Regions from separate parts of the Methylobacterium sp. 1030 genome, predicted to be linked through region 1. Evidence: predicted binding sites of a transcription regulator. Region 1 holds the regulator's gene; the other holds the start of a gene.

Region 1 (3,883 bases):
ACCGGCCGGCCCTGTCGATGCGCAACCTCGCCCTCGCGGCGCTGATCGCGCTCGCCCGGGAGCCGGAGGGCCTGCTCGGCCCGAGCTTCCAGATGTCCTTCGGCGCCGTGGCCGGGCTGATCGCCTGCGCGCGGCTGATCGACGGGCGGCTGCTCGTGCGCCCGGGGGCCGGGCGGATCGGGCGGCTCGTCGGGACCGGCCTGTCGGCGATCACCGGGACCCTGGCCACGACCCTGGTGGCGCAGGTCGCGACGGCCCCCTTCGCCACCTACCACTTCCAGACGGTCCAGCCCTTCGGCCTCGTCGGCAACGCCCTGACCCTGCCGCTCGTCTCCCTGGTGGTGATGCCGGCCGCGGTAATCGGCTGCCTCGCCTATCCCTTCGCCCTCGACCGGCCGGTCTGGTGGCTGATGGGGCAGGCGGTGGCCGGGATGCTGGCGATCTCGGACTGGATCGCCGGGTTCGAGCGGGCGGTCCTGGTGCTGCCGGCCTTCGGCGCCGGGGCGCTCGCCCTGCTGACCGCCGGCCTGCTGCTGGGGACGCTGCCGGCCTCGCGCCTGCGCTGGCTCGCCGTGCCGCCGGTCCTGCTCGGGCTCGTCCTCGCGGCCCGGCCCAACCACTACGACCTCTACGTCGACCGGCAGGGCGCGGGGGCCGCGGTGAGGGGCCCGGACGGGCGGCTCGCGGCCCTCGGCAGCCCTTCGGGCTTCGTCCTCGAGCAGTGGCTGAAGGCGGACGGCGACGGGCGGCGGTCCGCGGGGCTGATCGTCCGGTCCGGCAGCGGGCGCTGCGACCGGCTCGGCTGCACCGCCCGGCTGCCGGACGGGCGGGCGGTCGCCCTGGTCCGGGACCGGCGGGCCTTCCCGGAGGATTGCGCCCGCGCCGCGGTGCTGATCACGGGCCTCGCGGCGCCGCCGACCTGCACGGGGCCGCTGGTGATCGACCGGCGCGTCCTCGCCGCCCGCGGGGCCGTGGCCCTCCGGACCGACGGCGACGGCTTCGCCGCGCGCTACGCCCGGGACGACGGCCGCGCCGTGCCCTGGCGGCCGGCCGCCGGGCGCGGGCCGGGACCGCCGCGGCCGGTCACCGCGGAGCCGGGCGACCGCCCCGCGGAGGACGGGGTCGCCGCGACGCCGGAGGCCGACGCCGCGCCGGGCGGAGACCTCGCCCCCGGCGACGCGCCGGCCGAGCCGCTTCAGTAGCGGCGGACGAGGCTCACAAGGCGGCCCTGGATCCGGACCCGGTCGGGCCCGAGCACGCGGGTCTCGTAGGCCGGGTTGGCGGCCTCGAGGGCGATCGACGAGCCGCGGCGGCGCAGGCGCTTGAGCGTCGCCTCCTCGTCGTCGATCAGCGCCACGATGATGTCGCCGGTATTGGCCGTCTCCTGCTTGCGGATGACCACGAGGTCGCCGTCCAGGATGCCCGCCTCGACCATCGAGTCGCCGCGCACCTCGAGGGCGTAGTGCTCGCCGCCGGCCACGAAGTCCGGCGACAGGGTGATGGCGTGGCTCTGGTTCTGGATCGCCGAGACGGGGGTACCGGCCGCGATCCGGCCCATGACCGGGATCGAGATGGCGCGGCCGGACTCGTCGATCATCCGCGTGCTCGCCGGGGCCGGCGGCTGCTTGGACTTACCGCCCTCGACCACGCTCGGCGTGAAGCGGCGCGGCTCGGCGGGGGCCTGAGTCGCCGGAGCGGCCTGGGTCAGGCTCTCGGGGATCCGGATCACCTCGATGGCGCGCGCCCGATTCGGAAGGCGCCGGAGGAAGCCGCGCTCCTCGAGCGCCGTGATCAGCCGGTGGATGCCGGATTTCGACTTGAGATCGAGGGCATCCTTCATCTCGTCGAACGACGGCGGGACACCGCATTCCTGCATCCGGCTCTGGATGAATCGCAGGAGGTCCAGCTGCTTGCGCGTGAGCATCGACGGGGGACTCGCGGCTTGGCGGACCGCCACGTGACGGTCTCCGAAACAAATCACGAACAGGTTAAACGTTCCGCAAGTGTTCCGCAAGAGCGGCACCGCTCGGCTCGGCGCGCCGCGGGCGCGCCCGCGGGAGAAGGTCGAGAAACGCATTGACGGCGCAAGCGGAGCCGTTTCAATGCATCGCGGCGCCCCGCCGGGAAGGCGGCGGATCCGGGGTGCGGGCTGGGACCCTCTTGGAATGACGAGGATGCGACGACCCGCAGCTCTGCTGCCCCTCGGCCTCGCCGCCCTCGGCCTCGCCGGCTGCACCACCGGATTCTCCTACATCTCGCGGAACTACGTGGCGCTCACTCCCCAGGTCGTCACGATCGGCTGCAAGGAGCCCTACGAGGTCTACGACAACCGGCAGCTGCGCCGGATGCTGATCGTGTCCAACGCCCTGCGCGAGTATACCGGCTGCAACCTGAGCGAGGTCCGGATCGATCCGGAGCCGGGCGCCACCCGGGTGAAGCGCTTCCGCACCGCCGCCCGGGCCTATCTCGACGAGACCGTGCGCGAGGATTGCCGGATCACCGGCGAGACCGTGTTCGATCCGCTGAAGACCGAGTTCGCCTACGCCTGCGACGCGCCGATCGAGAAGCGCGGCACCGTGGTCCCCCGCCTGCCGGGCCGCAATCCGGGCCTCGGCGTGCGCTGACCGGCCGGCGGCGCGTCCTCAGGCGCCCGGCTTCGGGAAGGTCCGCTCCGCGGCGTCGCCGGCGGCGGCCAGCAGGGCGCGGGCGAAGGCCCGGGCCTCCGTCCGGTCGAGCACGATCGCGGCGGTGACCGGCGCACCGCCGAGGTCGGCGAGGGCGAGTTCCAGGCGCACCCCGTCGGGCACGGCGCTCGCCTGAAGGCTCCAGCCGGAGCCCCGGTCCGTGCTCTCCGCCATCGTGTTCCTCCCGCATGCCCGGCACGGCGCCGCGCGCCCACCGGAACGGCCAGGCCCGGGACCGCTCCCGGAGCCGCGCTCCGATCTTCCCTGCCTCGCCTGTCCGCGTTCCTCAAGGCCACAGGCCGCGCAGGGGTGGAGATGCGCGCCGTCGCGGATGCCGGCGGCCGCATCGCGGCGACGCGGGGCGGCACGGGTCCGCGCCCGCGCCGCAGCGCGGGCGAGGGCAGGGGCGGCCGGGATGGGAGCCGGCTTCGGGGCGATTGACGCGAGGCCGCCGATGATGTCTCCCGCGGGCTCCGATCAGGTGGAGTTCGAACATGCAAGAGATCTGGTTCCGCACGGGCGAGGCCACGGTGCTGGCGGCCGAGGGCCAGTACACCGACGCCATGCCGGAGGTGCTGATCGGCTCGGTGCGCGGCCCGGTCGGTCAGGCCTTCGCGTCGATGATGGGGCAGGTCCAGGGCCACACGCGGATGTTCGTGGTGCGCGACCTCAACCAGCTCGTGCGCCCGGCCACGATGATGACCACCAAGGTCACGATCCACACGGCCGAGTATGCCGAGCTCCTCGGCGGCGTGGTCCAGGCCGCCACCGGCGACGCGATCGTGGACTGCATCATCGAGGGCATCCTGCCGAAGGACGGGCTCGACGAGCTGTGCATGATCATCATGATCTGGCTCGATCAGCGCTGCGCCGAGGACGACAACCTCGACCAGAAGGACCTCTACCGGACCAACTACGAGGCCACGAAACTCGCCATCGCCCGCGCCCTCAAGGGCGAGCCCACGGTCGACGAGCTGATCGCCAACCGGAAGACCGTGAAGCACTACGCGCTCGACGGCGTGATCGAGTACTGAGCGGGCCCAGGCCACGCATCCTGCCGGCTCAGGTCCGCCTCAGCCCGGCGGGATACGCCCCACCGAGCACAGGGTGCGCATCGTGCTGCTGCCCGGGTCGGTGTAGCAGGACGCCGACCAGCCGTTCTGCTGGATGAACGACTTGCGCCGCTCCGCCAGCGCGGT
Region 2 (3,883 bases), on a different contig from region 1:
GTCGAGGCGGGCGCGGGTGCGCTGGCGGAAGGCGGTCGCGCGCGCGACCGCCTCGGCGCGCGTGGCCGCCCGTCCGATCTCGGCGAGCTCCGCCTCGAACATGGCGCGCCCGACCGGATCTCCGTAGGCCGGGAACACGCTGCGCACCGCGCGGACGAAGGTCAGGCCGACCTCGGTGACCTCGATGGCCGGATCCTTGCCGGTAGACAGCGTGATGTAGCGGCTCTTCAGGAGCTTGGGCAGGATCGTGTCGCGCGTCGCGGCCGTGCCCAGACCCTTCGGCTCGTTCGGGTTGGCGGGGTTCTCCAGGGCGCGCTTGGCGGCCGGATCGTCCACTTGGTCGATCAGCCGGCCCATCACCACCGGCAATTCGCCTCGGGTGATCCGCCGCGGCGGCTCGGTCTTCGCGGTGGCGATCTCCGCCGTCGCGGCGGAGGCGCCCTCGCGGTCGGTCACGAGCGGCAGGCGGGTGGCGGTGGCTTCCGCCTCGCGCTTGGTCTTGCCGGGCACGGCATCCGTTTCGAGCTCGGCCTCGCTGCCGTAGAGCGCGCGCCAGCCCGGCACGCGCACGACGCTGCCGGAGACGGCGAACCGCCTCACGCCCAGCGGTGTCGCGACATCCGCCGTGACGCTCGTGCGCGCGTCGACCCCGTCGGGCAGGTGCGCGGCGAGATAGGCCTTCGCCACGAGTTCCCACAAGCGGAACTGATCGGTGCTGAGACGGCCGCGCTCGGGCGCCTTGCGCAGGGGCACGATGGCGTGGTGCTCGCCCGGATCCGCGACGTAGTGGCCCTTCAGGCCGCGACGGATCAGCGGCGCAGCGTCGCGCGGAACGACTGTGCTCAGGTCGGTCAGGACGGTCGTGACGGCCGCGATGATCGCGGCGGCATCGCCGGCCTGGCCCTCGGGCAGGTGCTCCGACTCCGTGCGCGGGTAGCTGAGGTACCCCTGATCGTAGAGGTCCTGAGCGATGCCGGCCGTGTGCTGCGGGTCCCAGCCGAACCGCTTGGCGCAGCGTCGCGCCAGGGTGTCCTTCGAGAACAGCCGGGGCGGCGCGCGCCGGACATCCCTGTGCGCGACCGCCAGAGGGCCCGACCACGTCGCCGCGGCGGACCGGATCGTCTCAGCGATCGCCGCATCGAGGATCCGCTCCTTCGGGGCGTGCCAGAGGGTGATCTCCGCGCCTGCATGGGTCCTAAGGTGCAGCGCGACCTTGAAGAAGTCCTGCGGCACGAAGGACCGGATCCGCTCCTCCAAGTCCGCCAGGATGGCGAGGGTCGGCGTCTGGACGCCGCCGAAGCGCCAGGGCTCCCGGAAGGCGGGCGGCCGCAGGCGCAGCGAGATCGCCCGCGTGCCGTTCAGGCCGAGATGATAGTCCTCGTACTGCCGGCAGAGCGCCTCGAGATAGGCGGCGTAGTCGCGCTCGCCCGAGGCGGGATCCTTAGCCAGGGCCGCGAAGGCGCGTCGGATCGAGACCTCGTCGAGCGCGCCGAGCTTGAGCCGGTCGACCCGGCCGTTCCAGCCGAGATGCTCGAGCACTTCCCACGCGATCATCGAGCCCTCGCGACCCGGATCCGTGGCGATGATCACGCGGTCCACGCCGCTCAGCGCCTGCCGGATCGCGGCGATCTTCGGTGCGTGCGACTGCCCGGACCGGTTCGTGCCGTAGCCGACCGGGATCGTGGGAAGGACGATCGGGAGGAGGTCGAAGCGCCAGGGCTTCCACTCGGGCCGGATGCTGCCCGGCTCCTCGGCCGACAGCAGGTGTCCCTCGGCGGCCACGCAGACCGTGCTCGGCGAGCGGAAGAAGCGCTGCAACTGGCGCATCGCCGAGGGCTTCTCGAAGAAGAACAGCGTGCGACCGGAGCTCGGAGATGACATGTCGCTGACCGCTCCGGCTGTCGCCGCGCCTGACCCAGGGTTCACATTTTGTTCCAGACGGGCTCGGGACGCAACTGGCGCCTCGAGAGGATAAGCCGTCGCAGAAGCTGGCGGCGTGTCGCCCTCCCCAGGCACACCGGCCGGCGCCGCGATGGTGGAGCGGCGCTCGTACCCGTGCTCCGGGCTCGCCCGCGGCGGCGACCCGGAATGCCTCCGTGGCCGGATCCCCGCCTGTGGCTGGCGCGCCGCCGTCGACCCGCGCACCGTCCTCCGAAGGCTCCGGGCACGCGCTCGCGCGCTAAGGGTTGCCCGCCCCAAGTGTCTGCCGAGACCAGCAAGCCTTCAGCGGGCGCGGCACCGAGGCCCGGTCGCGGGCCTAGCCGGCCGCGTGCGCCGAGCCGGGCTTGTTGCCGTGAATGAGGTCCCGACCCGCGTAGATGCCGCCCACGACCTGCAGATCGAGACGCTCCGCATCGCGGCGCCGGACCTCCGCCAGGATCGCGCTGGCCGCTTCCGGTTCGGCTCCGGTCGTCAGGAGCGCCTGCTCGCCGAGGAGCAGAGCCGACTCGACCGTCTCGCGGATCTGGTAGGCCACGCCCGCCTGGATCAGCTCGACCGCGTGTTCGCGATCCCGGGCGCGCGCCAGCACGGGCACCAGGGGGAACTCCGCCTTGGCGATCTCCGCGACGCGTCTGGCCATCGCGGTGTCGTCGACGCAGATCAGGATCGCCCGCGCCGTCGCGGCGCCGGCCGCGTGCAGAATGTCGAGGCGGGTGCCGTCACCGTAATAGACCTTGAAGCCGAATCCCTCGGCGAGACGGATGTTGCTCGGGTTCGTGTCGATGATCGAGACCGAGCAGCCCTGCGCTATGAGCGGCTGACTGGCGATCTGGCCGAAGCGGCCGAACCCGACGATCAGGGCGCTGCCCACGAGGTCCTCGGGCGCCTCGACGCCGTCGATGGACGGGACGGCCTTGGGACCGAGACGATCGAAGGCGACGACCATCAGCGGCGTGATCGCCATCGACAGGATGATGGTGGCTGTCAGGACGGCGTTGGTCGTGCCGTCGATGATACCCGCGCTCGCGGCGGCCGCGTAAAGCACGAAGGCGAACTCGCCGCCCTGCGCCATCAGGGCGGCGCGTTCCAGCGACTCGGCGTGCGAGGCGCGCAGCACCCGGGCCACGCCGTAGATGAGCAGGCCCTTCACGGTCATGTAGGCGGCGACGCCCGCCAGGATCAGGCCGGCATTCGCGGCGATCACCGTCAGGTCGAGGGACATCCCGACCCCGAGGAAGAACAGGCCGAGCAGGATGCCGCGGAACGGCTCGACATCGGCCTCCAGCTGGTGGCGGAAGCTCGACTCCGAGAGCAGGACGCCGGCCAGGAAGGCGCCCATCGCCATCGAGAGGCCGCCGAGCTGCATCGCGAGGGCCGAGCCGAGCACGACGAGGAGGGCCGCGGCCGTCATGACCTCGCGCGCCTTGGCGGCGGCGAGGAGGCGGAACAGCGGGTTGAGCAGCCAGCGCCCCGCGGCGACGAGCGCGCAGACCGAGAGCAGGGCGATGGCGACCGTGACCGCGCGCTCCGTCGCGCTCGCGGCGCTCCCGCCCGGCGCCAGAAGCGCGACGGCGGCGAGGAGCGGCACGATGGCGAGATCCTCCAGCAGCAGGATCGCCACGATGCGCTGACCCTTCGGCGTCGAGAGCGCGCCGCGCTCCTCCAGGAGCTGCATGACGATCGCGGTGGAGGTCAGCACGAAGCCGGTCCCGGCCACGAAGGCGACGGTGATCGAGAAGCCGAGGGCGAGTCCGACCAGGGTGAGGGCGGCGATGCAGGCGCCCACCTGGGCCAGGCCGAGCCCGAAGATCGCGCGGCGCATGCCCCAGAGCCGGGACGGCTCCATCTCCAGCCCGATGATGAAGAGGAACATCACGACGCCGAGCTCCGCCACGTGGAGGATGGCGTGGGCGTCCGTGAACAGGCCGAGCCCGAAGGGCCC

Evidence for each region. Region 1 encodes LexA, which represses DNA repair genes until DNA is damaged. Its sites were predicted from a motif close to TGTTCNNNNTGTGTTCNG; they were not measured.
Region 2: a site for LexA is predicted at 1,920-1,937, ahead of ABIC30_RS08030 (type IA DNA topoisomerase). Genes of this name have one in related genera too.

The regions. Positions count from the first base shown of each region.
Region 1 is NZ_JBEPKM010000022.1:13,690-17,572, forward strand. It holds gene ABIC30_RS26230 (ComEC/Rec2 family competence protein) at 1-1,202, shown strand, start outside; gene lexA (transcriptional repressor LexA) at 1,196-1,924, opposite strand; gene ABIC30_RS26240 (hypothetical protein) at 2,175-2,624, shown strand; gene ABIC30_RS26245 (hypothetical protein) at 2,643-2,858, opposite strand; gene fae (formaldehyde-activating enzyme) at 3,179-3,718, shown strand; gene ABIC30_RS26255 (hypothetical protein) at 3,758-3,883, opposite strand, start outside.
Region 2 is NZ_JBEPKM010000004.1:349,201-353,083, forward strand. It holds gene ABIC30_RS08030 (type IA DNA topoisomerase) at 1-1,881, opposite strand, end outside; gene ABIC30_RS08035 (monovalent cation:proton antiporter-2 (CPA2) family protein) at 2,258-3,883, opposite strand, start outside.